One region of the Isoptericola sp. NPDC019693 genome, then DNA from elsewhere that is predicted to be linked to it. Evidence: riboswitches for the same ligand, from Rfam matches in the RefSeq annotation. Region 1 holds a riboswitch; each other region holds the start of a gene.

Evidence for each region. Region 1 has a riboswitch for thiamine pyrophosphate ahead of thiO (glycine oxidase ThiO). Riboswitches for the same ligand answer to the same signal wherever they lie in the genome.
Region 2: another riboswitch for thiamine pyrophosphate. It lies ahead of ACH436_RS05390 (thiamine ABC transporter substrate binding subunit); the one in region 1 lies ahead of thiO (glycine oxidase ThiO).
Region 3: another riboswitch for thiamine pyrophosphate. It lies ahead of ACH436_RS01135 (ECF transporter S component); the one in region 1 lies ahead of thiO (glycine oxidase ThiO).
Region 4: another riboswitch for thiamine pyrophosphate. It lies ahead of ACH436_RS03960 (bifunctional hydroxymethylpyrimidine kinase/phosphomethylpyrimidine kinase); the one in region 1 lies ahead of thiO (glycine oxidase ThiO).

Annotation. Positions count from the first base shown of each region.
Region 1 covers NZ_JBIRXP010000003.1:389,977-396,981, reverse strand. The annotation lists gene guaA (glutamine-hydrolyzing GMP synthase) at 1-1,021, opposite strand, end outside; gene ACH436_RS10980 (OmpA family protein) at 1,072-1,746, opposite strand; gene ACH436_RS10975 (hypothetical protein) at 1,743-2,414, opposite strand; gene thiE (thiamine phosphate synthase) at 2,545-3,204, opposite strand; TPP riboswitch at 3,236-3,338, shown strand; gene thiO (glycine oxidase ThiO) at 3,328-4,563, shown strand; gene thiS (sulfur carrier protein ThiS) at 4,560-4,805, shown strand; gene ACH436_RS10955 (thiazole synthase) at 4,827-5,666, shown strand; gene ACH436_RS10950 (ThiF family adenylyltransferase) at 5,789-7,005, opposite strand, start outside; gene ACH436_RS10945 (DUF3817 domain-containing protein) at 7,003-7,005, opposite strand, start outside.
Region 2 covers NZ_JBIRXP010000002.1:1,935-8,939, reverse strand. The annotation lists gene ACH436_RS05405 (response regulator) at 50-691, shown strand; gene ACH436_RS05400 (ABC transporter ATP-binding protein) at 695-1,501, opposite strand; gene ACH436_RS05395 (ABC transporter permease) at 1,501-3,237, opposite strand; gene ACH436_RS05390 (thiamine ABC transporter substrate binding subunit) at 3,213-4,301, opposite strand; TPP riboswitch at 4,373-4,477, opposite strand; gene ACH436_RS05385 (DUF4235 domain-containing protein) at 4,634-4,900, shown strand; gene ACH436_RS05380 (PAS domain-containing protein) at 4,962-5,741, opposite strand; gene ACH436_RS05375 (sulfite exporter TauE/SafE family protein) at 5,891-6,811, opposite strand; gene ACH436_RS05370 (RrF2 family transcriptional regulator) at 7,001-7,005, opposite strand, start outside.
Region 3 covers NZ_JBIRXP010000001.1:240,102-247,106, forward strand. The annotation lists gene rsfS (ribosome silencing factor) at 1-195, shown strand, start outside; gene ACH436_RS01125 (histidine phosphatase family protein) at 192-881, shown strand; tRNA gene ACH436_RS01130 (tRNA-Ala) at 972-1,044, shown strand; TPP riboswitch at 1,188-1,299, shown strand; gene ACH436_RS01135 (ECF transporter S component) at 1,293-1,919, shown strand; gene ACH436_RS01140 (ABC transporter ATP-binding protein) at 1,894-3,384, shown strand; gene ACH436_RS01145 (energy-coupling factor transporter transmembrane component T) at 3,381-4,079, shown strand; gene ACH436_RS01150 (class I SAM-dependent methyltransferase) at 4,148-4,756, shown strand; gene ACH436_RS01155 (MFS transporter) at 4,799-6,013, shown strand; gene ACH436_RS01160 (NAD(P)H-dependent oxidoreductase) at 6,021-6,791, opposite strand; gene ACH436_RS01165 (GlxA family transcriptional regulator) at 6,889-7,005, shown strand, end outside.
Region 4 covers NZ_JBIRXP010000001.1:834,741-841,745, forward strand. The annotation lists gene ACH436_RS03960 (bifunctional hydroxymethylpyrimidine kinase/phosphomethylpyrimidine kinase) at 1-1,437, opposite strand, end outside; TPP riboswitch at 1,428-1,559, opposite strand; gene ACH436_RS03965 (hypothetical protein) at 1,782-2,426, shown strand; gene ACH436_RS03970 (YcnI family protein) at 2,525-3,307, shown strand; gene ACH436_RS03975 (copper resistance protein CopC) at 3,304-3,978, shown strand; gene ACH436_RS03980 (hypothetical protein) at 4,121-5,578, shown strand; gene ACH436_RS03985 (acylphosphatase) at 5,610-5,888, shown strand; gene ACH436_RS03990 (class I SAM-dependent methyltransferase) at 5,878-6,600, opposite strand; gene ACH436_RS03995 (class E sortase) at 6,646-7,005, shown strand, end outside.

The sequences.
Region 1 (7,005 bases):
TGACCTCCTCGCCGTGGGCGCCCGCCTCGGCGACGATGTCGCGCTGCGCGTCCTCGAAGACGCGGATGAACTCGCGGCCGATGATCTTGCGCTTGGTCTCGGGGTCGCGCACGCCGTCGAGGGCGGCCAGGAACCGCTCCTTCTCGTCGCGGATGATGAGCCGCACGCCGGTGGAGGCGACGAAGTCGCGCTCGATCTGCTCGACCTCGCCCTCGCGCAGCAGGCCGTGGTCCACGTGCACGCAGGTGAGCTGGTCGCCGACCGCGCGCTGCACGAGCGCGGCGGCGACGGCGGAGTCCACGCCGCCGGACAGGGCGCAGATGACGCGCGCGTCGCCGATCTGCGCGCGGATCGCGGCGACCTGGTCGGCGATGACGTTGCCGGGCGTCCAGTCGGGCTTCAGGCCCGCGCCCTCGTAGAGGAACTTCTCCAGCACGGCCTGGCCGTGGGCGGAGTGCTTGACCTCGGGGTGCCACTGCACGCCGTAGAGGCGGCGGCCGGTGTCCTCGAACGCCGCCACGGGCGAGCCGGAGGACGTCGCGAGCACCTCGAAGCCCTCGGGGGCCGCGTGCACGGAGTCGCCGTGGCTCATCCAGGTGGTCTGGTGGTCGGGGGTGCCCGCCAGGAGCACACCGGCCTCGCACACCTCGACCTCGGTGCCGCCGTACTCCCGCTGCCCCGTCTGCGCGACGGTGCCGCCGAGCGCCTGCGCCATCGCCTGGAAGCCGTAGCAGATGCCGAGCACCGGTACGCCGGCCTCGAACAGCCCCGGGTCCACGAACGGCGCGCCCTGGGCGTACACCGACGACGGGCCGCCCGACAGGATGATCGCCGCCGGGTTCTTCGCGAGCATCTGCTCCGTGGTGAACGTGTGCGGCACGATCTCGGAGTAGACGTTGGCCTCGCGCACGCGGCGAGCGATGAGCTGCGCGTACTGGGCGCCGAAGTCGACGACGAGGACCGGGCGCGGCGTGGCCGCGAGGTCGGCGGTGGTGGGGGTGTCGGTGGCGGGAGACGTCACCGAGCCATCGTAGCCGCCGGACGGCACCGCTCCCCGGCCCGTCCCACGGGTCACGCGGTGGGGTAGGTCACCTCGACGCGGCGGTTGAGCGCGCGGCCCGCCGGGTTGTCCTCGCCGCCCACCTCGTTGTCCGCGACCGGGTTCGCCTCACCGTGGCCCTTGACCTTGAGCGTGAGGTCCGGCCGCTCGGCGCCGAGCACGTCGGCGACGGCGTTCGCGCGCTGCTTGGAGAGCCTGAGGTTCTTCGCGTCCGTGCCGATCGAGTCGGTGTGTCCGTCCACCCGGACGGTGGCGTCCTGCGGGATGTCCCCCGCCAGCTCCGCGACCGCCTTCTCCGCCTCCGGCGTAAGTGCGGCCTTGCCGAAGTCGAACAGCAGGTCCGAGGTGAGCGTGACGACCGTGTCGTCCTTCTCCTCCGCCTTCTTCTCCAGCGTGGTCGTCGAGTCCGCCGGGTCCAGGACGAACGTCGAGTCGTCCGCGCGCAGGGCGACCGTCGAGTCCGCGCGCATCTCGTCCGTGATCGTGGCCCTCTCGACCTTCGCATCCTGCTCCGCGAGCGCCGCCTGCGCCTGCTGCATCAGCTCCGGGTCCGCCGACGGCGCGGCGCTCGACGACGGGCTGGGCGACGTGCTCGGGTCTGACACCGCCGCAGCCGGGGCGACGGTGCCCACGCCGAGCAACGCGGCGAGGGCCGCGACCACGACGCCCTGTCCGCGCACGGTCACTTCGCCGCGCCGTCGACGTAGGTGACCGTCGCGTCGGTAAACAGCGGCAGCCCCTCCGCCGGCAGCACGTCGACCGTGGCGGGGTTCCCCTCCGGGGCAGGGAGCACGGCGGACACCTCGATCGTGCCGTGGTTGGGGAACGCGAAGGTGTGCTTCTCCAGCGGCGAGACGAGCATCGACTCGCGGCACCTGATCTGCGCGATTCCCGCCTGCGTCGCGTCGTCGGTGTCCGCCTGCCACGCCCCGTCGGTACAGAACGGTCGGTACGCCTTGAGCGCCGCACGGTCGGTCACCGTCGTCGTGGGTTCCACGCCGAGGTCGTAGTAGCTGACCCCCGCGTCCGCGGGCGACTCGTCGTCGTCCCAGCGCAGCGCCCAACGCACCGTCGTCGTGCCGTCACCCACCTCGACGGAGCGCAGCGTCACGGTGACCTCGCCGCCCCGGACCTGGCCGCCGCCGTGCGGGGTGGCGATCTTCTGCTCCGCCATCACCTGGTCGGCGACGGTCGCCGTCCCCGGACCGGTGGCCTCGCCGCTCGCCTGCGGTGCGGACCCACCGCCTTCCGTGCCGTTGTCACCGTCGTCGCCGGTGCAGCCGGCGAGCAGGAGGGCTCCTGCCAGGGCGAGGGCTGCGGCGGCGCGGGCGCGGGTGGTGGTCCGTGCGGTCATGGGGTCTCCAGGTCAGGGGCGCGGGAGATCCCGGGCCGGCGCGAGGCGTCGACCCAGGGTGGCACGGGCGCCGTTGCCGGGCCACACCGTCTCATGGGGACTTCTCCCCATCCCGGCTCTCCGTCGGTGGTCAGCCCAACCGCGCCCGCAGCTCGCGGGCGGCGCGCTCCGGGTCCGGCGCCTGCGTGATCGCCCGCACGACGACGACGCGGGTGGCCCCGGCGTCGAGCACGGCGTCGAGGCGCTCGGCGTCGACGCCTCCGATGGCGAACCACGGCGTCGTGGGGCGGGTCGCGGCGACCTCGCGCAGGAGATCGAGGCCCACGGCGGCGCGGCCGGGCTTGGTGGGCGTGGCCCACAGCGGGCCCACGCAGAAGTAGTCGACGTGCGGGTCCGCCTCCGCCTCCGCCGCCTGCGCGGCCGAGTGGGTCGAGCGGCCCAGCACCGGCGCCGGCCCGAGCAGCGAGCGGACCACGGGCACCGGCAGGTCGCGCTGCCCCATGTGCACCACGGGCGCCCCGGCGACCTGCGCGACGTCGGCCCGGTCGTTCACCGCCCACAGCGCCCCGTGCTCGGCGGCCACGCGGGCCACGACCTCCTGCAGCTCGAGCTCGCGCGCGACGTCGAGCGTCTTGTCCCGCAGCTGCACGGCGTCCACCCCGCCCGCGAGCGCCGCGTGCAGGAAGTCCTCGAGGTCGCCCCGGTCCTCGCGGGCGTCGGTGCACAGGTACAGGCGGGCGTCGGCGAGGCGCGCGCGGGTCGCGTCGGCGGCAGGCGTGGTCGTGGTCACGGCGGCCAGGGTAACCACGGCCCGGGTTACAGTGGCCGCGCACGGGAGCCCCGCTCGGGGCTGAGAGGGCGTAGGAGCCGACCGTCGAACCTGATCTGGGTCATGCCAGCGAAGGGAGCGCACATGCCCGCCTCTGCACCCGCTCCGGGATCCGTCCCTGCGAGCGCGCCCGTCCGCGACGTCGTCGTCGTGGGCGGCGGGATCGTCGGCCTCGCGGTCGCCTGGCGTGCCGCCTCGGCAGGGCTGTCCGTCACGGTGCTCGACCCCTCGCCCGGCGACGGCGCCACCCGCGCGGCCGCCGGGATGCTCGCCGCCGTGAGCGAGGCGGACTTCGGTGAGCGCGAGCTCGCGCGCCTCAACCTCGCCTCCGCCGCACGCTGGCCCGCCTTCGCGGCGGACCTGGCTGCCGCGATCGGCCGCGACGTCCCCCTGCTGCGCGCCGGCTCGCTCGCCGTCGCGTACGACGCCGACGACCTCGCGTTGCTGCGTCGCGTGCTGGCGCTGCACCGGGAGTGGGGGCTCGCGTCCGCGGAGGTCGGCGTGGCCGACGCGCGACGGCGCGAGCCCTACCTCGGACCCCGGCTCGCCGGGGCCGCGCTGGTGGAGGCCGATCTCGCCGTGGACCCGCGCGCCGTGCACACGGCGCTGTGCGCGGCGCTCGGCCCCGCCCTGGTCCGCCGCACCGCCGTGCGGCTCGAGCGCGACGCCGCGGGCCGGGTCACGGCGGTGCACGACGACGCGGGAACACGGCACGCCGCGGGCGCCGTCGTGCTCGCGACCGGTCACGGGGCGACGGCGGCGCTGCTCGACGCCGTGCCCGAGGTCCGCGTCCCGGTGCGGCCGGTCAAGGGCATCACGCTGCGCCTGGACGCCGGCCCGGACCTCGCGCTGGAGCACGTGGTGCGCGGCACGGTGCAGGGCCGCCCGGTGTACGTCGTCCCGCGGGCGGCGGGCACCGGCACGGGACCGGGCAGCGGGCCGGGGCACCGCGAGATCGTCGTGGGCGCCACCAGCGAGGAGCGCCCCGACGACCGCCGCGCCGAGGCCGGCGGCGTCTTCGCCCTGCTGCGCGACGCCCGCGCCCTCGTGCCCGGGATCGACGAGGCCGCGCTGGTCGACGTCACGCCGCGCGCCCGCCCGGCCACCCCCGACAACCTCCCGCTGCTCGGCGCGACCGCCGTGCCCGGGCTGCTCGCCGCCGTCGGGCACGGGCGCAACGGCGTGCTGCTCGCGCCGCTGACCGCCGACGCGGTCGTGGCGGAGCTGACCGGCGCGGCTCCGCCCGACGAGGCGCTGTCCGCCGCCGACCCGCGCCGCTTCGCACCCGCCGACCCTCTGCCCGAAGGAGCCGTCCGATGACCGCCACCCCTGTCACCCGCACCGCCGTCGTGAACGGCGAGGCCTACCCGCTCGACGGGCCGCACGGCGACGGCGTCGAGGACGTCGTCGCGGCCCTGGTGCCCGCCTTCGTCGCCGACGGATCGGTGCAGGGCATCGCCGTGGCCGTGAACGACGAGGTCGTCCCCCGCGGCCTGTGGGCCGGCACCCGGATCGCGCCCGGCGACCGGGTCGAGATCGTCACCGCCGTCCAGGGCGGCTGACCAGGAAGCACGGAGGAACCCATGACCAGCACGCATGTCACCGACACGGCGCCGCTCGCCCACCCGCTCGTCGACCCCCTGGTGGTCGCCGGCACGGAGATCGGCTCGCGCCTCGTCATGGGTACGGGCGGCGCGTCGAACCTCATGACGCTCGAGGGCGCGCTGGTCGCGTCCGGCACCGGGCTCACCACGGTCGCCATGCGCCGCGTCGCGGTGCGCCCGGGCGGCGCCGGGTCCGAGGACGGCGGCATCTGGGGGCTGCTGGAGCGGCTCGGCATCCGCGCGCTGCCCAACACCGCGGGCTGCTTCTCCGTCGCCGAGGCGGTCCTCACGGCGCAGCTCGCGCGTGAGGCGTGCGGCACCGACTGGGTCAAGCTCGAGGTGATCGCCGACGACGTGACCCTCCTGCCCGACCCCCTCGGCCTCGTCGAGGCGGCCGACCGGCTGGTGCGCGACGGGTTCGTCGTCCTGCCCTACACGAACGACGACCCGATCCTCGCGCGCCGCCTGGAGGACGTCGGCTGCGCCGCCGTCATGCCGCTCGGGGCCCCCATCGGCACCGGCCTGGGCGTGCTCAACCCGCGCAACATCGAGGCGATCGCGGCCGCCGCGCGCGTGCCGGTCATCCTCGACGCCGGGGTGGGCACGGCGTCCGACGCCGCCCTCGCGATGGAGCTCGGCTGCGACGGCGTCCTGCTCGCGACCGCCGTCACGCGCGCCGCCGACCCCGTCCGGATGGCCCACGCCATGCGCCTCGCCGTCGAGTCCGGCCGCCTGGCCGCCGGAGCCGGCCGCATCCCCCGCCGCGAGGGCGCCCTGGCCAGCTCCTCCCCCGACGGCCGCCTCGACCTCGCCCTCTGACGCCGAGGTAGTTCCAGGTCTGCTGAGGTAGTTCCAGAATGGCCGAGGTAGTGGTCTGGACCACTACCTCGCGGAGGTTCGGACTACCTCGGCAGGGCCGGAACTACCTCGCGGGCAGGCGGTCAGACGGCGAGGAGCAGCGCGGGGGCGCCGCCCTCGACGGAGCGGGCGTCGAGACCTGCGGCGCGCGCGACGTCGGCCACGCGGGCCGAGCGGGCCCCGGCGGCGCAGACCAGCAGCACCGGGCGGTCGGCGGGCAGCTCGGCGCGCGCGACGTCGGCGCCGTCGGGCCCGAGGAACGCGCCGCTCGGCACGAGCCGCGAACCCGCGACGGGCAGGGCCTGCGCCTCCCAGTCCTCGCGGACGTCGACGAGCGCGACCGGAGCGTCGCCCGCGAGCAGCGCGGCGGCGTCCCGGGCGCTCATGCTCGCCGGCCCCAGGCCCGCGCCCGCGGCGCCCGCAGCGTCGGCCGAGCCGCCCACCGGGGCGGGCAGGCCGCAGAACGTGGCATAGGCCGCGTCGTCCGCGAGCAGCTCAGCGACGGGCTCGCGCGTGGGGTCCGGCCGGACGGCGAGCTGCCGCCACGACAGCTCGAGCGCGTCGTAGACGGCGATGCGGCCCAGCAGCGTCGTGCCCGCACCGGTGATGAGCTTGACCGCCTCGGTCGCCATGACCGACCCGACCGTGCCGCACAGGGCGCCGAGCACGCCGCCGGTGGCGCAGTCGGGCACGGTGCCGGGCGGGGGCGGCACGGGGAAGACGTCGCGGTAGGTGGTGCCGCGCTCCCTGCTGCCGTCGGCGAGCACCGGCGCGCCCCAGAACACGGCGACCTGGCCGTCGAACTGGTGGATGGCGCCCCACACGACGGGGACACCGAGGATCTCGGCCGCGTCCGAGACGAGGTATCGCGTGGGAAAGTTGTCCGCGCCGTCGAGCACGACGTCGTACCCGCCGACGATCTCGAGCACGTTCTCGGGGGTGAGCCGCACCGGGTGGGCCACGACCTCGACGTCGGGCGCGAGGTCCGCGAGCCGGTCGCGCGCCGACTCCACCTTGGGGCGGCCGACGTCGGCCGTGCCGTGCACCACCTGGCGCTGGAGGTTGGAGAGGTCCACGACGTCGTCGTCCACGACGCCGAGCGTGCCGACCCCCGCCGCCGCGAGGTACTGCAGGGCCGGGCTGCCGAGGCCGCCCGCCCCGACGACGAGCACGCGCGCGGCCGCGAGCCGGCGCTGCCCCTCCGCGCCGACGCCCGGCAGCGGCAGGTGGCGGGCGTACCGGGCGAGCCGTGCGGCGTCCAGCTCCGGGCCGGGGGCGACGAGAGGGGCGAGCGACGTCA
Region 2 (7,005 bases), on a different contig from region 1:
CGCCGGCCCGGTGGACGGCTCGGCGGGCCCGGCCGGCGGCGCCGCGCCGGTGCGGATCGTGCTGGTGGACGACGACGCCCTGGTGCGCGCGGGCCTGCGGCTCATGCTGGACGGGGCGCACGGGATGCAGGTGGTGGCGGAGGCCGCCGACGGCGCGGACGTCCCCGGGGTGCTGGACGCGCACCCGGCCGACGTCGTGCTCATGGACCTGCGCATGCCGGGCGTCGACGGCATCGCCGCCACCCGGCGGGTCCGTGCCCGGCCGTCGCCGCCCGCCGTCGTCGTGCTCACCACGTTCGACACCGCCGAGGAGGTGGGCGGGGCGCTGCGCGCCGGGGCCGCCGGGTACCTGCTCAAGGACATGCCGCCGGCGCGGATCGCCGCCGCCGTGCACGCCGCGGCCGCGGGTGAGCCGGTGCTGGCGCCGGACGTCGCGCGGCGGCTCATGGCCGCCGTCGCCGGTTCCGACGGGTCGCGCGACCGCGCTCGCGCCGCCCTGGACGCCCTCACCGCCCGCGAGCGCGACGTCGCCGTCGAGCTCGGCCACGGCGCCTCGAACGCGGACATCGCGGCCCGCCTGTACCTCAGCGTCCCGACGGTGAAGGCGCACGTGTCGAGCGTGCTCGACAAGCTCGGGCTGGAGAACCGCACGCAGGTCGCCCTGCTCGTGCACGACGCCGGCGAGGCGTAGGGCTCAGCCCGCCGTCGTCCCGACGCCGTCCTCGTCGCGGGCCGGCACGGCGACCGTCTGCCCGGCGAGGCCCAGGAACTCCGCGACGCGTGGCGACGCGGGCGCACGCAGCAGCACGTCCGGTGCGTCCACCTGCAGCAGGTGGCCCGCGTCCATGACGGCGACGCGGTCGGCGACGGTGAACGCCTCGTCGTGGTCGTGCGTGACGAAGACGGCGGTGGTGCCGGTGGCCTTGAGCGTGTCGCGGACGTCGACGGCGAGGCGTTCGCGCAGCCGGCGGTCCAGGGCGGACAGCGGCTCGTCGAGCAGCAGCAGGCGCGGGCGGGGCGCGAGGGCGCGGGCGAGCGCCACCCGCTGCTTCTCCCCGCCCGACAGTGTCGCGACGGACCGGCCGGCGTACCCGGCCAGGCCGACGTCGTCGAGCAGCTCGGCGACGCGCGCGGCCCGCTCCGCGCGGGGCAGGCCCTGCGTCTCGAGCCCGTAGGCGACGTTGCGCCCGACGTCGCGGTGCGGGAAGAGCTGGCCGTCCTGGAAGAGCAGCCCGAAGCCCCGGCGGTGCACGGGCACGCCCGCGAGGTCCTCGCCGTCGAACGCGACGGTGCCGCCCGCGAGCGGCTCCAGGCCGGCGACGGCGCGCAGCAGCGACGACTTGCCGCAGCCGCTCGGGCCGAGGAGCGCGACGATCTCGCCGGCGGCGACGTCGAGCGAGACGCCGTCCACCGCGACCGCACCTCGCCGCCGGCGCGTGGCGCCGTACCGCACGACGGCGTCGCGCACGGCGAGCCCCGTCGTCTGGCGGGCCTGCTCCATCAGAACTCCCCTCCGGGCCGGTCGCCGCGTAGGCGCTCGGCCACCATCATGACGGTCGCGGTGAGGACGGCCAGCACCACGGACGCCGCGAGCGCCATCCCGTAGTTCTCGGCCCCGGGCCGTCCGATCAGGCGGTAGATGACCACCGGCAAGGTGGCCGTGTCGGGGCGGGCGAGGAACGACGTCGCGCCGAACTCGCCGAGGGAGACGGCGAACGCGAACCCGATCGCCAGCCCCAGCGACCGCGCGCCCAGCGGGCCGTCGACGGTCCGCAGCACCCGCCCGGGCGCCGCGCCCAGGGTGGCCGCCGCCTCGCGCAGCCGGGGGTCGATGGCGCGGAGCACCGGCAGCATCGTCCGCACCACGAGGGGGATCGCCACGACCGCCTGCGCGATCGGCACCAGTGCGCCCGAGGTCCGCAGGTCGACGTCGAGCCCCAGCGGCCGGTCGAGCGTGATGAGGAAGCCGAAGCCCACCGTCACGGCGGAGACGCCCAGCGGCAGCATGAACGCGGCGTCGAGGACGCCGACCGCGCGCCGCATCCCCGCCCGCCGGGGGCGCCGCGAGACGACGAGCGCCACGAGCCCGCCCACGACGACGGCGATCACGGCGGCCCACGCCGCGGTCCGCAGCGAGTTGCCCAGCGCCTCCCACACCGTGACCGTGAGGGCGTTGCGCCCGCCGGTGGTGCCGAGGGCGACGTAGTTGTCGAGGCCCCAGGACCCGTCCGGCGCCCGCAACGACCGGGTGACGAGCCCCGCCATGGGCAGCACGAGGAGGCCGGCCACGACCACGAGGGTGAGGAGCGCGGGCACGACGTCCGAGCCGTCCGCGCCCGCGCGCAGCCGCAGCCGGTGCGCGGACACCCGGTCGCTCGTGAGGTGCAGCGCCCGCTCCCGGCGGGCCCGGGCCCGGGAGCTGACCAGCAGGGCGCCCGCCACCACGACGAGCTGCAGCACGGACAGCACGGCCGCCGAGCGCAGGTCGAGGAACTGGGTGGTCCGCGTCCAGATCTCCGTCTCGATGGTGCCGTAGCGCAGGCCGCCCAGGACGAGCACGACGCCGAACGCCGTCGCGCAGAACAGGAACACGACGGCGGCGGCCGACGCGATCGCCGGGGCGAGCGCGGGCAGGGTCACCGTGCGAAACGCGCGCCAGGGCGTCGCGCCGAGCGCGCGGGCCGCCTGCTCCGCGCGCGGGTCGAGCCGCTCCCACATGCCGCCGACGGTGCGCACCACGACCGCGTAGTTGAAGAAGACCAGGGCCAGCACGATGCCGGCGAAGCTCTCCTCCAGGTGCGCCCAGCCGAGCAGCCCGCCGGGCGCGAACAGCGCGCGGAAGGCGACGCCCACGACGACGCTGGGCAGCACGAACGGCACGGTCACCAGGCCTCGGACCAGGGTGCGCCCCGGGAACCGGCACCGGTACAGCACGTACGCGCCGGGCAGCCCCAGCAGCACCGACAGCAGCGTGCCGGTGAGCGCCTGCGCCAGCGTCTGGCCCACGATCCGCCAGGTGCGCTCCTGGGACAGCACCTCCGCGAAGCCGGACAGGTCGAGCGCCCGCCCAGCCGGCGTCTCGGTGAAGAACCCCTGCAGGACGAGCGACACCACCGGCCACGCGAAGAAGATCGCGAGGAAGCCCAGCGGGAGCGTGACGGCGGCGCCCCAGCCGAGCCAGGCCCCCCAGCGGCCCGCGCGGACGCCGCGCGTCAGCCGACGACGGTCGACGTCCACTGCTCGATCCACTCGTCACGGTGCGCGGCGACGTCCGCGGGCGCCACCTCGAACGGCGTGTCGGCCAGGGGCGCGAACCGCTGCCAGTCGGCGGGCAGCTCCACGTCCGGGTCGGCCGGGTACATGTACATCTGGCCGGGGACGTCGGCCTGGAACTCGGGGGACGTCAGGAAGTCGACGAGCTGCTCCGCGCCCTCGGGGTTGTCGGCGCCGGAGAGCACGCCCGCGTACTCGACCTGGCGGAAGCACGTGTCGAGCATCGCGCTGGTCGTGGAGGACTTCCCGTCCTCGGTCACCGTGAAGGCGGGCGAGGTCGCGTACGACAGCGCGATCGGCCGCTGCCCGCCCTCGCCGGCGCCGGAGAAGTCCACGTAGTACGCGTCCTCCCAGCTCTCGGCGACCTTGACGCCGTTGTCGCGCAGGTCGGCCCAGTAGGCCTCCCAGCCGTCGGTGCCAAAGGCGCCGATCGTGGCGAGCAGGAACGCGAGGCCGGGGGACGACGTCGCCGGGTTGGTCACGACCGTGAGGTCCGCGTACTCCGGCTTCACGAGGTCCTCGAGCGTGGCCGGCGGGGTGACGTCGTGCTCGTCGAACCAGCCGTCGTCGAGGTTCAGGCACACGTCACCCATGTCGACCGGCGTGAGCGTGCCCGCCAGGTCGTCGGGGGCGTAGGCCGCGACCTGCGGGTCGAGGTCGGCCGGCTGGTACTCGGCGAAGACGCCCGCGTCGACGGCGCGCGAGGCGTACGTGTTGTCCACGCCGAAGACGACGTCGCCCAGCGGCGCGTCCTTGGTGAGCACGAGCTGGTTCACGAGCGTGCCCGCGTCACCGGGGGCCACCTGCTCGACGGTGAGGCCGGACTCCTTCTCGAACGCGGCCAGCACGTCGTCGGAGACGGCGAAAGAGTCGTGCGTCACGAGCGTCACGGTGCCCGACGCCGCGCCGCTGGCGTCGCCCGACGGCGTCCCGCCGCCGCACGCCGCCAGGAGCGGCAGCAGCGCCACGGCGCCGACGGCCGCCGCCGTGGTCCGGGCCGTGCTCGTCGACGTGGTCCTGCGGGTCATGCTGTCCTCCTCAGGGTGCGAGAAGGGGGTCCTGCGGGCACCCGGCACCGTCGTGGTGCGGCCGTCCGCAGGGAACGAGATTCCCGACTTCCTCCACCGGTGCTAACCGGATCAGGTTCGAGGGTCTGCGGCGGTCCGCACTCTCAGCGCCGGTGGGCGCTCCCCTGTCGTATCACCACGAGCCTACCCGTCGGGGCCGCGCTACCGTGGTCCCGTCCTCGGCCTCGGGGTGTGACGTGCCTGACGTGCCGTGACGCCCGCCAGGTGGCCGTGGACGCGGCAGGAGACCAGTCCCCGGGCGCACCCGGCCGGGACAGAGCGAGGGAGAGCACGTGACGGACAGCGAGCAGCCGCTGGGCGTGAAGGTCGGCACGGTGGTGCTGACGATCGCCGCCGGATGGGCGGCGCAGAAGCTGATCGGGGTGGTCTGGGAGAAGACGACCGGCAGCGTGGCCCCGACCAACGTGGACGACGACGAGCTCTCGATCATCCAGGCCGTCACCTTCGCCGCCGTCTCGGGCGGGGTCGCGGTGCTCGCGAAGCGCCTCGCCCGTCAGGGCGCCGTGCGCGCGGCGGCGCGGTTCGTCCCCGGTCGCTGAACCTCCCGGGGCCGTCGCGCGGGCCGCGTCGGTGACTCGTCGGTGACTCGTCAGTGGCTCGTCAGTGGCTCGCGCGGGGGCGCCGGCGGGCCAGCTGTGCGTCGTGACCGTGCGGCCGTTCCACCGGCCGCACGGTGGCGAGCGCCCGGCTGATCCGGTCCGCCGCGTCTTGCGCCGGCGGCGCCGAGCGGACCACCTCGGCCGCCGTGAGAGCCGTGTCCCGGTCCCCGACGGGCCGCGCGAGCTCCTTCATCACCTGCTCCCCCGCCGACTGGGCGGAGATCCCTACCTGCGCGCCGGCGTCCGCGAGCACCTCGGTGGCGACCGACTCGTCCACCCCGCACACGGCCATGATGGCGCCCTTGGCCTGCTCCGCGGCCGCGGCCGCGACGAACGCGCGCGAGACCGCGCGGTGCGCCTCGCGTTCCAGCGCGTCACGCACGACAGGGCTCGCGTCGATGACGTAGCCGACGATCTGCGACGACGCGCCCTCGGCCCCGTGCCGCGCCTGCCCGGTGACCACGACGGTATGGGTCCGGCCGTGGTCGTCGACGACGCGATGGGCCCCCGAGAACGGGCGCCCCGCACCCAGCGCGACCACCGCCGTCCGGGAGAGCCGCTCACGGTCGTCCGGGTGCAGGTGGGCCCGGAGCACCTCCGGCCCCGGAGCGACCTTGCCGGGCTCGCGGCCGAAGATCCGGAAGACCTCGTCCGACCACCACCACTCGCCCGTGATGACGTCGACCCGGTACCGGCCCACGAGCAGCTGGCTCCCGGCGCCCAGCAGCTCCGCGAGGGCGACGAGCTCGCGGCGCGGTGCGTCGTGCGGCGTGCTGGACATCGAGGCTCACCCCCCAGTGCCGTGCAGCTGGGTCCGGCGCGCAGTTCTCCTGGCTCCACCACGGTACCGGGACGGCGCGACAGCGCCACCGCACGGTGGCTGCCGTGCGGTGCCGCTGTCGAGGAACCCGGGTGTCTTGCGGGCGGCGGTCAGGCCACCGGGGTGGTGGCCGCGGGCTGCGCGGCCGCCTCGGCCCGCTCCGCGGCGACCGCCTTGCGGTGCTGGGTGAACGAGTAGGCGACGGCGGCGGCCCACCCGACGGCGACGATCCCGAGGACGAGGCCCCGGACGCCGTCGCTCACCGTGAACGAGTCGAGGTTCAGCAGGGTCCGCGTGTTGGTGAGCACGATGATGCCGCCGACGGCCGACCCGAGGACGCGGGGCGGCACCAGCCGGACCAGCCACGCGGCGATCGGTGCCGCGATCAGGCCGCCGATGAGCAGGGCGAGCGCCCAGGTCGGGTTGATGCCCGCCGTGCCGAGGCCGAAGAGGAAGCCCAGGCTCGCGGCCACGGCCACGAAGAACTCGCTGGTGTCGATCGAGCCGATCACCTTGCGCGGCTCCATGCGGCCGCTGGCGAGGATGGCGGGCGTGCCCACCGGCCCCCAGCCGCCGCCACCGGTCGCGTCCATGAACCCGGCGACCAGTCCGAGCGGGGTGAGGAACCGCTTGCGCAGCGGCTGGCCCAGGCGGTCCGTGCGCAGGCCGCGGAGCGTGAACCGCAGCAGCACGTAGAGGCCCAGCCCCAGCAGCAGGATCGACATCAGCGGCTTGGCGATCTCGGTCGACAGCCAGGACAGGAACGTCGCACCGGCGAACGCGCCGATCGCGCCGGGGATGCCGATCCTCGTGACGACCTTCCAGTCGACGTTCCCGAACCGCCAGTGCGAGACGCCGGAGGCCAGCGTCGTGCCGACCTCGGCGAGGTGGACGGTCGCCGAGGCGGCCGCGGGGTTGGTGCCGATCGCGAGCAGCAGCGTGGTCGAGGTGACGCCGTAGGCCATGCCCAGGCTGCCGTCGACGAGCTGCGCACCGAGGCCCACGAGGGCAAGGAGGACGAGAGTCCGCACGGGGGTTCCCTCCGTTTCGGCGCGGCAGCGGGTCCGCCGCGTCTGAGGTGAAGTTACCCGATCGGCTCTATCGGATTCAACGGTCTCACGAGACCTATTCGTATCGTGAGACGGGTTCGGGGTGCGCCCGGGTCGACGGCCGGCAGCTCCGGGAGGCCTGCCGCGCCGCTCAGGTGGTGTGGGTGGTCCTCAGG
Region 3 (7,005 bases), on a different contig from region 1:
GACTTCGGCGAGGTCGTCGTCCACGTGCAGCACGCCGAGGACCGCGTGTACTACGCGCTCGAGCGGCTCTGGAAGGACTGCCCGGCGGTCGAGCTCCCGGAGGACGCGCGGGGCGGCGACGGCGCGACGGCCGCCGCCGAGTACGGCGACGGCGAGGGTGACGGCGCGATCCGCCTCGCGGGCGACGAGCGGTGACCGCCGGCACCGTCGTCCTGCTGCGCCACGCCCGTACCGCCTACAACGCCTCGCTGCGGCTCCAGGGGCAGATCGACATCCCGCTCGACGAGGTGGGCCGGTGGCAGGCGACCGAGGGCGGTGCGGCGCTCGCGTCGTCGCACCGCGCGACGCGCGTCGTGTCCTCGGACCTGGGCCGCGCCGTCGAGACCGCGACCGCGTACGCGGACGCGCTCGGCGGGGCGACCGTGCACACGGACGAGCGCCTGCGCGAGCGCGGGTTCGGCGCGTGGGAGGGCCTCACGGGGGCCGAGCTGCAGGAGCGCTGGCCGGAGGAGTACGCGGCGTGGCGCCTCGGTGCCGAGCCGGCCGGTGCGGGCGCCGAGACGAAGCCGGCGGTCGCGCAGCGCATGGCCGAGGCGGTCGCCGAGCACGCCGAGGACCTGGACGACCAGGAGACCCTCGTGGTGGTGTCGCACGGCGCGGCCATCTCGCTGGCGGTGACCGCGCTGCTCGGGCTCGACCCGGCCACCTGGCGCGGCCTGTCCGGCATGCACAACGTGCACTGGTCGCACCTGCACCGCGCGGGCGAAGGATCGGTGCCGGCCTGGCGCCTCGTGGCGCACAACGTCGGCGCGGGGTACCCCCTGGACCGTTGGCAGGCCGGCCCGGACTGGAATTTGGAACCTGGCCCGAAGTCTGCCTAAGATATCGACGTTCCGAGGGGCGCAAGCCCGGAGGAACACACCGAATCAGACGAATCGCCTGACCGTTCGCGGTCGCGAGAGTCGGTTCTCGGGGCTGTGGCGCAGCTGGTAGCGCACCTGCATGGCATGCAGGGGGTCAGGGGTTCGAGTCCCCTCAGCTCCACCCCGACGAGAAGGCCCGGAACCACATGGTTCCGGGCCTTCTTGCGTGACCAGAGGTTTCACGGTGCGGGACGCCGTTGCGCCGACGCCGTCGTCGCCTAAGGTCGGACCTGCGGCCGCGTCGTCGGCCGTCACATCTGAAGACACCCATGACAGGGGAGCGCCGTCGAAGGGGCGCTGAGAGTGCGGGACAGGCCGCAGACCCTTGGAACCTGCTCCGGTTAGCACCGGCGAAGGGAGTTACCTGGAATGTCCGCGCCCACTTTCCTGCGCAGCGCGTCCCTGCGGTACCGCACCGTCGACCTCGTCACCGTGGCCATGCTCGGCGTGGCCGTCGGCGTCGTCTTCTGGGGCTGGACCCAGCTCTACCACCTGCTCTCCGCCGGGCTGGCGGTCGCCTTCCCGCCGGCCACCGGCCTGCTCGGAGGGGGCTGGCTGCTCGGCGGCGTCCTCGGCGGTCTCATCGTCCGTCGCCCCGGCGCGGCCCTGCTGACCGAGGTCGTCGCCGCGAGCGTCGAGGCGCTGCTCGGCGCCGGCTGGGGCTTCTCTGCGATCGTCTCCGGCGTCGTGCAGGGGTTCGGCGCCGAGCTGGTGCTCGCCCTGTTCCTCTACCGGCGGTTCGGCACCGTCGTCGCTGCCCTGGCGGGCGCCGTCGCCGGCGCGTGCGGTGCCGTGTACGAGTGGTTCGCGTACTACCCCGACTGGGCATGGGGCTACCGGCTGGCCTACCTGGGACTCTTCGCGCTGTCGGGCGCGCTGCTCGCCGGCCTCGGGGGAGCGGCGCTGGTGCGCGCCCTCGCGCGGGCGGGGGTGCTCGACGCCTTCGGGCCGGGGCGCGACCTCGCCGACCGTGCCCTCGACCGCACGCCGGCCTGACGGCGTGGCGCGCGACGACGTCCGGGCTCGCGTGCGCGGGCTGCGCTGGCGGCCCACCGGGCGGGCCGCCCCCACGCTGGACGGCCTCGACCTCACCGTCGGGGTGGGGGAACGCGTGGGGCTGGTCGGTCCCAGCGGGGCCGGCAAGACGACCGTGCTGCACGCCCTCGCCGGGGTGCTCGGGGACCCGCTGCCCGGCGACCTGACCGGAGACGTCCGCGTGGACGGCCGGATCGGGTACGTGCCGCAGGACCCGGGTGCGGCGGTCGTCGCCTCCCGGATCGGGCGGGACGTCGCGTTCGGGCCCGAGAACGCCGGCCTGCCGCGGGCGGAGATCTGGCGCCGCACCGGCGAGGCCCTCGACCGCGTGGGCCTGCGGTACCCGTGGGGCCGCCCGACGTCGGCCCTCTCGGGCGGCGAGCTGCAGCGGCTCGCCCTCGCGGGGGCGCTGGCCCGCATGCCCGGCCTGCTGCTGCTCGACGAGCCGACGGCGATGCTCGACCCTGCCTCCGCGGCAGAGGTCCGCGCCGCCGTGGCGGGCGCGCTGGAGGGCACGGACACGGCGCTCGTCGTGGTCGACCACCACGTCGGGCCGTGGCTGGAGCACCTGGACCGCGTCGTGGTGCTCGGCGCGGGCGGCCGGGTCACGCACGTCGTCGCCCCCGCCGCGCTCGGGATCGGTGACGGCGCGGCGACGGGGGTCCGCGACGAGCTGAGCCGTGCCGGCGTGTGGCTGCCCGGCGTGCCCGCACCGGCGCCGCTGGAGGTGCCGGGTGCCGTCGTGGCGCCGGACACGCCCGGCCCGGAGGTCGTCATGGCGGGCGTGCGCGTCGACCTCGTCACCCGCGGCCTGCGCGGCCGCACCACCACGCGTGCCCTGGACGACGTGACCGCACGGTTCCCCGCGGGGCGGCTCACGGCCGTGACGGGGCCGTCCGGGGCGGGGAAGTCCACGCTCGTCGCCACGCTCGCGGGGCATCTGCGGCCGTCGGACGGGGACGTGCGCGGAACGCCCGGCCACGCCGCACGCTCCCGCGACCTCGCCCGGTGGTGCGGGTGGGTGCCGCAGCACCCGGAGCACGGCCTGCTCGCGCTGCGGGTGCGGGAGGAGATCGAGCTCACCGGCCGACGCCTCGGCGTGGCCGTGGCCGTGGACGACGTGCTCGCGCTGCTGCGCCTCGACCACGTCGCCGACGCGCACCCGTTCCGGCTGTCCGGCGGCGAGCAGCGGCGCCTGGCGCTGGCCGCCGCGCTCGCGCACCGCCCCGGGCTCGTGCTCCTCGATGAGCCGACCGTCGGCCAGGACCGGCACACCTGGGCGGCGGTGGCCGGCTGGGCCACCGCCGCGGCCCGGCACGGCGGGTCGGTCGCGGCCAGCACCCACGACGCGCACCTCGTCGCCCTCGCCGGGCACCAGGTGCGGCTCGGCGGCGCGGCACGCGCGCGGCAGGCGGTGGCCGCGTGACCGGCGTCCTGGGGCGGGTGAACGCCCTCGTCCTCGTCGCGCTCGGCCTGCTCGGGCTGGTCGCCTCGCTCGGGGTGCGGGACGTCGCGAGCGCGGTCGTCGGGGCCGCCGGCTGCCTCGTGTTCGGCCTGGTGCTGCTGCCGCGGGGGACGGGCTCGCCGGCCCGCTATCTCGCCGTGCTGGTGGCGGTCGCGTCGGTGGCGTGGTCGACCTGGCTGCTCGGCGGCCGCGACCCGGTGGTCGCCGCGGTCGCGGGCGTCCGCATCGCGGTGCTCGCCCTGCCCGGGGTGGCCCTCGCCCCGCTGGTCGACCCGAGCGGGCTGGCCGACCAGCTCGGCCAGCGGCTGCGCCTGCCCGCACGCTTCGTCGTCGGGGTGGCGGCGGCGCTGCAGCGGTTCGAGCGGCTCGGCACGGTGTGGGAGCAGGCGTCGCGGGCCCGCCGCTCGCGCGGCGTCGGGCCCGGCCGTGGCCCGCTCTCCCGGGCGCGGCACGCGGCGTCGGTGACGTTCGCCGTCCTCGCCGCCACCCTGCGCGACGCGACCGCCATGTCCGTCGCGATGGACGCGCGGGGCTTCGCCGGCGCCCACGGCCGCACCTGGGCCGAGCCGGCCCCGTGGACCCGCACCGACTCCGTCGTGCTCGCGGCGGGCACGCTCGTCGCGGCCCTGCCGTTCGCCGCACTCGTCCTGCGCTAGCTCCCTGCCCTGGCTGCGCCGACCGGCACGGGACCGGCGGGCGCAGAATGGGCGCAGGAGGTGCTCGCATGGCACGCCAGGTGCACGACTTCGACGCCCTCTACGCCGCGGACGACCCGCCACCGTGGGAGATCGGGCGTCCCCAGCCCGCGCTCCTGGAGCTCGTCCGCCGGTCCGTGCTCGAGGACCCGGTGCTCGACGTCGGGTGCGGCACGGGCGTGCTGGCGCTCGCCGTCGCCCGCGCCGGCCACCGGGTCGTGGGGGTCGACGCCGCGCCGCGCGCGATCTCCCGCGCGCGGGAGCGGGCGGCGGGAGCGATCCTCGCTCCGCCGGGCGAGGTGCGCTTCGAGGTGGCGGACGCCCGCCGGCTCGACCGGATCGACGTTCGCCCGCGGACCGTGCTGGACTCCGGGCTGCTGCACACCCTGGACGACGCCGGCCGCACGGCCTACGTGGCGGGGCTGGAGGCGATCTGCCCGTCCGGCGCGCTTGTCGCGGTGCTCGCGATGTCCGTGGACGCGGGGCTCGGCTGGGGCACGACCGCGGACCGGCTGCGTGCGGCGTTCGACGGACCCGCCTGGACGTCCACGGTGGTGTCGGACGCCGCGATCGCCGCGCGCACCGCAGGCGACGAGCTGCGCCTTGCCGCCCTGCTCCTGACGACGCGTCGGGCGTGAACACCGCGGACCCGGCGCGGCCCCGTGCGATAGGAAGGGTGGGTGCCGGCACCGCCCCTCTTCCCGCTCCGCAGCGTCGTCCTGGGGGCGTTCCTCCCCACCCTCGTGCTGGAGATCGGCATCGGCGCGATGCTGCCCGTCGTGGCGGTCACCGCGACGGGCCGGGGAGCGTCCCTCACGGTCGCGGGGCTCGTCGCAGCCCTGCTGCCGCTCGGCAAGATCGCGTTCGACCTGCCGGCCGGCGCGCTCTCGCAGCGCCTCGGCGACCGGGTGGCGATGCTGGTGGCGGGCAGCGTCGCCGTCGTCGCCTTCACGACGATCGCCGTGTCCTCGGCCCTGTGGGGCCTGGCGGCGGGCGTGTTCGCGCTCGGCGCGGCGAACGCCGTCTTCAACCTCGCCCGGCAGGCGTACCTCACCGAGATCACCCCGCCGCTGCGGCGCGCACGGGTCATGTCGACGCTCGCCGGCGTGCACCGGATCGGGCTCTTCCTGGGGCCGTTCGCGGGCGCCGCGACGATCGCGGCGACGTCGTTGCACGGCGCGTTCTGGCTGGGCGCGGGCTCGGCACTCGTCGCGGTGCTGGTCATCGCCCTGGTCCGCCCGGAGGCGCAGGCCGACGCCCCGTTGCCCCGTCCGGCCGGCGGACCGCGCGTGTCGATCGCGGCGGTCGCGCGTGAGCACCGCCGGCTGTTCGCGAGCCTCGGCGTCGCCATCCTCCTGGTGAGCGCCGTGCGCGGCGCCAGGCAGACGGTGATCCCGCTGTGGGGCGAGCACCTGGGCCTGGACGCCGAGGTGACCTCGCTCGTCTTCGGCGTCTCGGGCGCCCTGGACATGCTGCTGTTCTACCCGGCCGGCAAGGTGATGGACCGGTTCGGCCGGCTGTGGGTGGCCGTGCCGTCCATGCTCACGATGGCGGTCGGGCTGGCCGTGCTGCCGTTCGCGCACACCGCGGGTGCGCTCGCGGTGGTCGCCGCGCTGCTCGGCGTCGGCAACGGCATGGGCTCCGGCATCGTCATGACGCTGGGCGCCGATGTCGCGCCCGCCGCGGTGCGGCCCACCTTCCTCAGCGTGTGGCGGCTCTTCCAGGACACGGGCGACGCGCTCGGGCCGCTGATCCTGTCGGCGGGCGCGGCCCTCGGGTCGCTCGCGGCGGGGGTGTGGGCCACCGCGACCCTCGGCGCGGGCTCGGCGGCCGCGCTCGCCCGCTGGGTGCCGCGGTACTCCTCGCTCGCGAACCTGGTGCGCCGAAGACGCTGACCGCCCCTCAGGCGCGCCGGTGCACGCCGAGCCCGCCGCGGCCGGGCGCGAGCGCCTCGCACAGCTCCCCGCGGGAGTCGTAGTCCCCGCCGTCCTGAGGGCGGTACGGCACGAAGGGACCGTCCGGGAGCGTGAGCACCCGGCGCCGCAGGCCCGCTGCTGCGGCGGCGAAGCCGGCGTCGTCCAGGCGGTTCGCGCCGGGCACGAGGACCGGCTCGGCCACCTGCATGCCCGTGTACCAGAACGTGCCGTGCAGCAGCGGGAACAGCACCTCGGAGAGGTCGCCGTGCAGCCCGCGCGGTCCGAGCCCGGTGCCCGCGCCGACCGTGACCACGGCGAGCGCGCGACGGCCGGCCAGCCCGCCGTCGCCGTACCGGCGCGTGCGCCCTGTGGCGTCGCGCACGCCGTACGCGTAGCCCTGCACCAGCACCCGGTCGAGCCAGCCCTTGAGGATCGCGGGCACGCCGTGCCACCACAGGGGGAACTGCACGACGACGGTGTCGGCCCGCGCGAGCTTCTCGTGCTCGGCCCGGATGTCGGGGGCGAGCGTGCCGCCCCGCAGCGCGCGCTCCGAGGCCGCCGCGACCTCGAGCCGGTCGCCGTCGCCGACGGCGCCGCCGAAGTCGGCGGCCGTGACCACGGGGTTCCAGCACATCGCGTACAGGTCGGACTCGAGCACCTCGTGCCCGGCCCCGCGCAAAGCGCGGACCCCCTCGTCCCGCAGCCGCGCCGTGAGCGACCGCGGCTCCGGATGGGCCAGCACCCACAGCACCCGCATCGGACCGTCCTTCCCTCGTGCTCGGTCCCTTCACGGTGCCCCAGGGGCGCGCCGTCGGACCAGTGGCCGGAGGGCCACGTCGTGCAAGGATCGAGCCATGCCCCTCGACGCCTCGACACCTGGCCGGCACCTCGTCGCGGTGCTCGTGCGCGACGGCGTCATGCCGCTCGAGCTCGGCGCGGTGCACCAGCTGTTCGGCGTCGCGCGCGGGGCC
Region 4 (7,005 bases), on a different contig from region 1:
CAGGCGCTCCCCCACGTCCTGGTAGATCCAGTAGCAGGGCAGGACGGCGGCCACGAGGGTGGCGTAGTCGTCGCCGGCCGCGCGCAGGTGGTCGAGATAGGCCGCCGTCGTCGGGCTGGTGGGCACGTCCTGCGGCTCCCCGCCCAGCCAGCGCGTGTGCAGGTCGAGCTCGGTGACCAGCGCACCGTGCGCGCCGCCGGCCCAGAAGGCCTGCTCCGCCCGCGTCGGCGCGAGCTCGCTCGCCCGGGCCAGGCAGCGGGCGTAGTCGCGCAGGTAGAGCGCGTCCTGCTCCAGGTAGGCGCGGAAGTGCGCGGCGTCGAGGGTCCCGTCGCCCAGCGACCGGACGAAGGCCAGGCCGTCGATCGCGGCACGCACGCCCGCCGCGTCGTCCCACCACCGCGCGACGACGTCCTCCCCCTGCCCGTCCCCCTGGCCGTCCCCTGGCGCGGTCCCCGCGCCCGTCGCGGGCGACGTCGCGGGCTGCTCCACCGCGCCGGCGCGCAGGCCCACCAGGTGGTCCACGGGGCCGTTCCCGCGACCGACCCGCAGGCCCTCCCCCGCCCGGATCGCCGCGGTGAGCCACGTCTTGGTGCCCCGCAGCGCCTCGGCCCAGTCGCCCGTGCGGGCGTACCGCGCGGCCAGCCCGCTGGACAGCGAGCAGCCCGTGCCGTGGGTCGAGGAGCTGGGCACGCGCGGTCCCTGCAGCTCGACGAGCACGCCCTGCGGCCCGACGAGGGCGTCCGGGGCCCCGGCCGGCGGCCCGTCGGCCTCGTCGGGGCGCAGGTGGCCGCCCTTCGCCACCACGAGGATCCCGTGCCGGGCCGCCAGCCGCTGCGCCTGGTCGAGGACGGCGGGCCAGCTCGCCGCCGGAGGCTCCTGTGCGAGGGCCGCGAGCTCGGGGAGGTTCGGCGTCACCACGTCCACGCGGCCGAGCAGGTCCCGCACCGCGTCCTCGGCGGCCGGGTCGAGCAGCCGGTCGCCGCTGGTCGCGACCATCACCGGGTCGAGCACGACGGCGGGGCGCCCTGCCGTGCCGGAGGGGCCGGACGCGTCGTGCGGGAGGCCGTCGAGCCAGGCCGCCACGGCCCGGGCCACCGGGGCCGACGCGAGCATCCCGATCTTCACCGCGTCGACGGCCACGTCGTCGCTGACGGCGTCGAGCTGGGCGGCGAGGAACGCGGCGGGCGGCACGTGCACGTCCCGCACCCCGCGGGTGTTCTGCACGGTCAGCGCCGTGACGGCGGCCATCCCGTAGCCGCCCGCGGCCGCGATCGACTTCAGGTCAGCCTGGATCCCCGCACCCCCGGAGGGGTCGGAGCCCGCGACGGCCAGCACGCGGGGGCGGGAGCCTCTCGGCGGCACCGACGGGGCGGCGGGGGCGGGAACGGTGGTGCCGGCGCTGCCGGCGGAGCTGTCTTCAGGTGCGCGCGCACGCATGTCGACATCCCTTCGCTAGTTCGAGCTAGATCAGGTTCGACGGGTGTGTTCTCAGCGCCCCGCCGGCCGGCCGCGACGATGTCGCAGCGATGACCGGCCGGGACGCACCCCGTGTCGTGCGGCCCACCGTAACCCAGGTCAGCGCGGGCGTCGCCGGACGTCCGGCCCTCGCGTGCCGGAGGCCCGCCCGGCCGCGCCGGACGGCGCCGGTGCGGCGTCGGGACGCTGCCGGGGACCTTGTCCGGACGACGCCGCCGGGCCCTCTCCCCCTCGCCCGGTCGCCCGCGCAGACCTCCGCCCCGACCTCCCGCGGCCGTCGCCCACCCGCACGGTAGGGTGCGGGGGTGTCCGTGGTCGTCCGTCGTGTGCGCGAGCTCCTCGTCGCCGGCACGACGCTCAGCATCGCGGCCGCCGCCCACCTCCTGGCCGGCGGCGCGCTGCCCGGGGCACCCCTCGCCTGGTTCGTCGTGCTGGCGCTCACGGCGCCGTTCGCGGTGTGGACCGCCCGCCGCCGGCTGACGCTGCGGCGTCTGCTGCCCGCGATGGTCGCGCTGCAGCTCGTGCAGCACACCGGGCTGTCCGTGCTCGGCGCGGCCGGGCCGGCGGCACCGCACGCCGGCGGCTCCCCCGCGGCGCTGGACGGTCACGCCCTGCATGCCCTGGGCCCGGGCTCCCTCCCGCCCGCCACAGGCCTGCACCTGCACCACGCGGACGACGCCGCCACCACCTCCTGGATGCTCGTCGCGCACGCCGCCGCGGTGCTGCTCACCGCGCTCCTGATCGCGGCGGGCGACCGCGCCGCCGTCAACGTCGCCGGCCACCTGCGGCACGTCGCCGTCCTGGTGCTCAGCGCCGGGGTGCCGCTCGTCGTCCGCGAGCGCACCGTCGTCGTCCGCCCGGCCTGGCGCCCTCGCCCGGCCCGCGCCCTGCGACGCACCCCGCCACGAGGGCCGCCGTCGCCCGTGGGCGCCCTCGCGCGCGCCGCCTGAACCTGCCCTGGTCCGTCGTCGGACGAGGGCAGGCCCCTCGTCGTCCCACGACACGTCCAGACCTGACAGCACCCTGACAGCCAGGAGCAGAAGCACCCATGTCCACGATCACCCCTGCCCTCCGCGCGCGCCGTCTCGCCGGCGCCGCCGCCCTCAGCCTGCCCGCCCTCGTCCTCGGCGCGGCCGCGGCCTCGGCGCACGTGACCGTCACCCCCGACGCGGCCGAGGCCGGGTCGTACGCCACCCTGACCTTCAAGGTCCCCAACGAGTCCGCCGAGGCCTCGACGACCGCCGTGCAGATCGACCTGCCCGCCGACACCCCGTTCACCAGCGTGTCCGTCGAGCCCGTGCCGGGGTGGACCGCCGAGGTCACCCGGGCTCCGCTGCCCGAGCCGGTCGAGGTGCACGGCACCACCGTCACCGAGGCCCCGGCAAGCATCGAGTGGACGGCCGACGACCCCGACGCCGGCATCGCGCCGGGCGAGTTCCTCCGGTTCAGCGTGTCGGCCGGGGCCGTTCCCGAGGGCGTCGAGGAGATCCTCCTGCCGGCGACCCAGACCTACTCCGACGGCGAGGTCGTCGCCTGGGACCAGGCGGCGTCCGGCGACGCCGAGCCCGAGCACCCCGCCCCCGTCCTGCAGGTCGTGCCCGCCACCGAGGACGGTGGGCACGACGGGCACGGTGCGGCGTCGTCCACCACCGGCTCCGCAGGTGCCGGCGCGGGCGGTCAGGCCGCGGCGGACGACGGCGGTTCCACGACGCTCCCGCTGGCGCTGGGCGCGGCGGGCCTGGGCCTCGGGCTCGTGGGCGCCGTCACCGGCGTCGTCGCCCTGGCGCGCACCCGTGCCACCGCCGGGTCGTCCGGCCCGGAGCAGCGGTGACGGCCGGGGGCGGCCACCGCGCCCCGCGACGCGCTCTGGCGGCGGGCGGGACGCTCGCCCTGGCCCTCGGACTCGCCGCCGCCGGGACGGTCGCCGCGGCGGCGCCCGCGAGCGCCCACAACGTCGTCGTCGACACGGTGCCGGCCACGGGTTCGACCGTGACCGAGCCGCCGGAGTCGGTCGACGTGACGTTCGACGACGTCGTGCTCGAGCTGTCCGCGGACGGCTCCAGCACGGTCGTCACGGTGACCGACGCCGAGGGCACGGACCATGCCGTCGGGTGCCCGACGACGCAGGACCGCACCGTGTCCGTGCCCGTCGCGCTGGGCGAGGGCGGCGAGTACACCGTCGACTGGCGGATCGTGTCGGCGGACGGGCACCCCACGAGCGGCGGGTTCTCGTTCACCTACGACCCGCCGGCCGGGACCGAGCCTGCGGTCCCCGCCGCGGACGCGACCCCGTGCGGCGCCGCTCCCGCGGGCGGCGACGCCGGCGCGACCGACGCGGACGGCGGTGCCGACGCGAGCGCCGGGTCGGGCACGGAGTCGGTCACGGCGTCGGACGACGGCGCGTCGGAGCTGGTCGTGGTGCTCGGCATCGCGGGCGGCGTCGTCGTGCTCGCGGGCGCGGCGGTGCTCGTGGCGCTGCGCCTCGCGCGTCGCCGCGACTGACGCACCGCGCGATCCGGCGAGCTGTCAGGGCCAGCGGCGGGTAGACGCCGCCCTGGCCCTGACAGCTCAGGCGCGGGCCCGGTGGCCCGGCTCACGGTCGGGGCGTCCCCGCACCCGGCCCGGGCCGCCTACGATGCCGAGCATGGATGCGGGGCAGATCGTCGGGATCGTGACGGGCCTGGTCGTGGTGGTCGTGCTGGTCACGGCAGTCGCGTTCTGGGTGGTGCGTCGCCGCAAGGCGGCGCGCGGACGGGCTCAGGACCTCGAGGCCGAGCTCCAGCGGCTCGGCGTGGAGGCCGGCTCCGCCCTGGTGCGGGCCGACGAGCGCGCCCGGCTCGCCGAGGACGAGCTCGCGTTCGCGCAGGCCGAGCTCGGTGACCGGGAGACGCGCGAGCTCGCGCCCACCCTCCGCCGGGCCCGCGAGCGCCTCGCCGAGGCGTTCCACCTCAACCAGCTCCTGCACGACCACGTCCCGGACACTGACCAGCAGCGGCGCGAGTGGTCGGCCCGCGTCGTCGACCTCTGCCGGTCGGCCGACGCGTCGCTGGACGAGCTCGACCGAGGCCTCGCGACCCTGCGGCAGACCGTCCGCTCGACCCCCGACGCGGTCGACCGCGTCGACGCCGAGCTGGCGCGGGTGCGCGAGGTCGTGCCCGCCGCGCGCGGCGACCTCGAGCGGCTGCGGGGCCAGTACGCCGAGCGTGCGCTGCTGCCCGTGGCCGACAACCCCGACCAGGCCGAGCGGCTGCTCGAGTTCGCCGCCCGCAGCACCGCGGCGGCCCGCAAGCGCCTCACGACGCAGCAGGTCGCCGAGGCCGGGGCCGCGGCCCGCGCGGCGGAGGAGGCCGTGCGCCGCGCCGAGGGGCTGCTGCGCGCCGTCGACGACTACGAGGCCGAGGCGCTGCGCGCGGAGGCCGCGCTCGGCGCGATCGTCGCGGAGTCCCGTGCCGAGCTCGCCGAGGCGCGCGCCCTCCCGGCGGCCCAGCGCGCGGGCCGGATCGACGGCGCGGTCGTGGCGCTCGAGGACGCCCTGTCCGCCCTGCCCGCGCCCGGCGAGCCCGGCGACCCGGTCGGATCGCTCACCCGGGTCCGTGAGGCCAACACCGCCCTCGACGACGCCGTGGCCGAGCGGGCGGAGCGCGACGAGCGTGCCCGACGGGCGGCGTCCCATCTCGGGCCCGCGCTCGACGACGCCGAGCGGCAGCTCGCGGCGGCACGCTCCGTCGTCGACGACTACCGCGCCCCCGTGGGGCCCGACGCCCGCACCCGCCTGGCGGAGGCCGAGCGGGAGGTCGCGCAGGCGCGCAGCGCCGAGGACCCCGAGCGTGCGGTCGCCGCCGCCCGGCGGGGCGCCGCGCTCGCCGCCGAGGCCGCGACTCTCGCCCACCGCGACATCGCGCGCTCCGGGCACGGCCAGCGCTGGGACGGCGGCTACAACACCGGCGGGCACGACCGTGGGTACGACCGCGGGTACGGCTGGCAGGGCGCTCGGCGCCCCGGCGGGCGCAGCGGCTCGGACGTCTTCGGCGCCGTCCTCGGCGGGATGGTGCTGGGCGGCATCCTGGACGACATCGGGGACATCGGCGACATCTTCGACTGACGCCGCCGGCACGACGGGCGCGGGAGGACTGATGACCACCAGGGTGCGGCGACGCGTGCGGGTGCACGGGCGCGTGCAGGGCGTGGGTTTCCGCTGGGCGACGCGCGAGGCCGCCCGCCGCGCGGGTGTCGGCGGCGTCGTGCGCAACCTCCCCGACGGCACGGTCGAGGCGGAGGTCGAGGGCTCACCCGACGCGGTGGACGCGATGCTCGCCTTCCTGCGTCAGGGCCCGCTCGGCGCGCACGTGACCGCCGTGGACGTCGAGGACGTGCCGCCGGTCGGGGACAGCTCTTTCGACGTCAGCGGCTGACGTCGTGCGGCCCGGGCACCGGCAGCCGCGCCGCCACGTGCTCGACGACGCCCGCTCGCGTGCGCGCGTGCTCCTCGACCGCGAGCCCCCGCTCGAGCACCCAGCGCATCGGCCGACGCCGGAAGTGCTCCCCGGCCACGGGCACGCTCACCGCGTCCGCGAGCGCCTGGAGCGCCCGCAGCGGCCAGGCGCTGGACACCACGTGGTCGGCGAGGAGCAGCAGGCCGCCGGGGCGCAGCACGCGCGTCATCTCGGCCAGGGCCGCCCGCTCGTCGGCGATGCCGCACAGCGAGAAGGTGCACACGACGGTGTCGAACGACGCGTCCGGCAGGTCGAGGGCCTGCGCGTCGCCCTGGCGCAGGTCGGAGCCGGGGTCGATGCCGAGGCCGAGACGCTCCGCCCGACGGCGCGCGACGTCCAGCATGCCGGCGCTCTGGTCGACCCCGACGAAGCCGCCCGCGCGGGTGCCGACCGCCGGGCGGGTGACCGCGGCCGGGTAGTGCTCGAGGTTGAGGCCGGTGCCGACGGCGACCTCGAGGGTGCGTCCCTCTGCCAGCGCGCACAGGTGCCGCCGCAGCCCCGGGAACAGGCGCCGCTCGGCGGCCGCGAAGGCCCGGTCGTACCCCGCCGCCTCGCGGTCCCACCGCCGCCGCAGCCGCGCCGGCCTCCCGCCCTGACCGGCCTCCTGCAGCGCGCCGTCGTCGCTGGTCATGGGCCCAGGCTCCCACGACCGCGGTGACCACGTAGCATCGCGCACGTGACGACTCCCACCCACGCCCGACCCCGCCGGAGCCGCGGCGCCGGCAGCGCCGTCGTGGGCGGCATCGGCGAGATCCTCATCACCCTCGGGGTGGTGCTGGGGCTGTTCGTCGTGTGGCAGCTGTGGTGGACGTCCGTCGAGGCCACGGCGCAGGCGCAGCAGGTGATGCAGGAGTTCGAGGCGACCCTGCCGCCCGCCAACCCCGAGCCCGCCGAGCTGCGCACGGACGACCCGCCCGTGCCGGACCCGGTGGGGTACGGGGAGACGATCGGCACTCTCATCGTGCCCGCGTGGTACGGGCTGACGAACAACGCCATGCCGATCGCGGAGGGCACGGGCATGGACGTGCTCGACCGC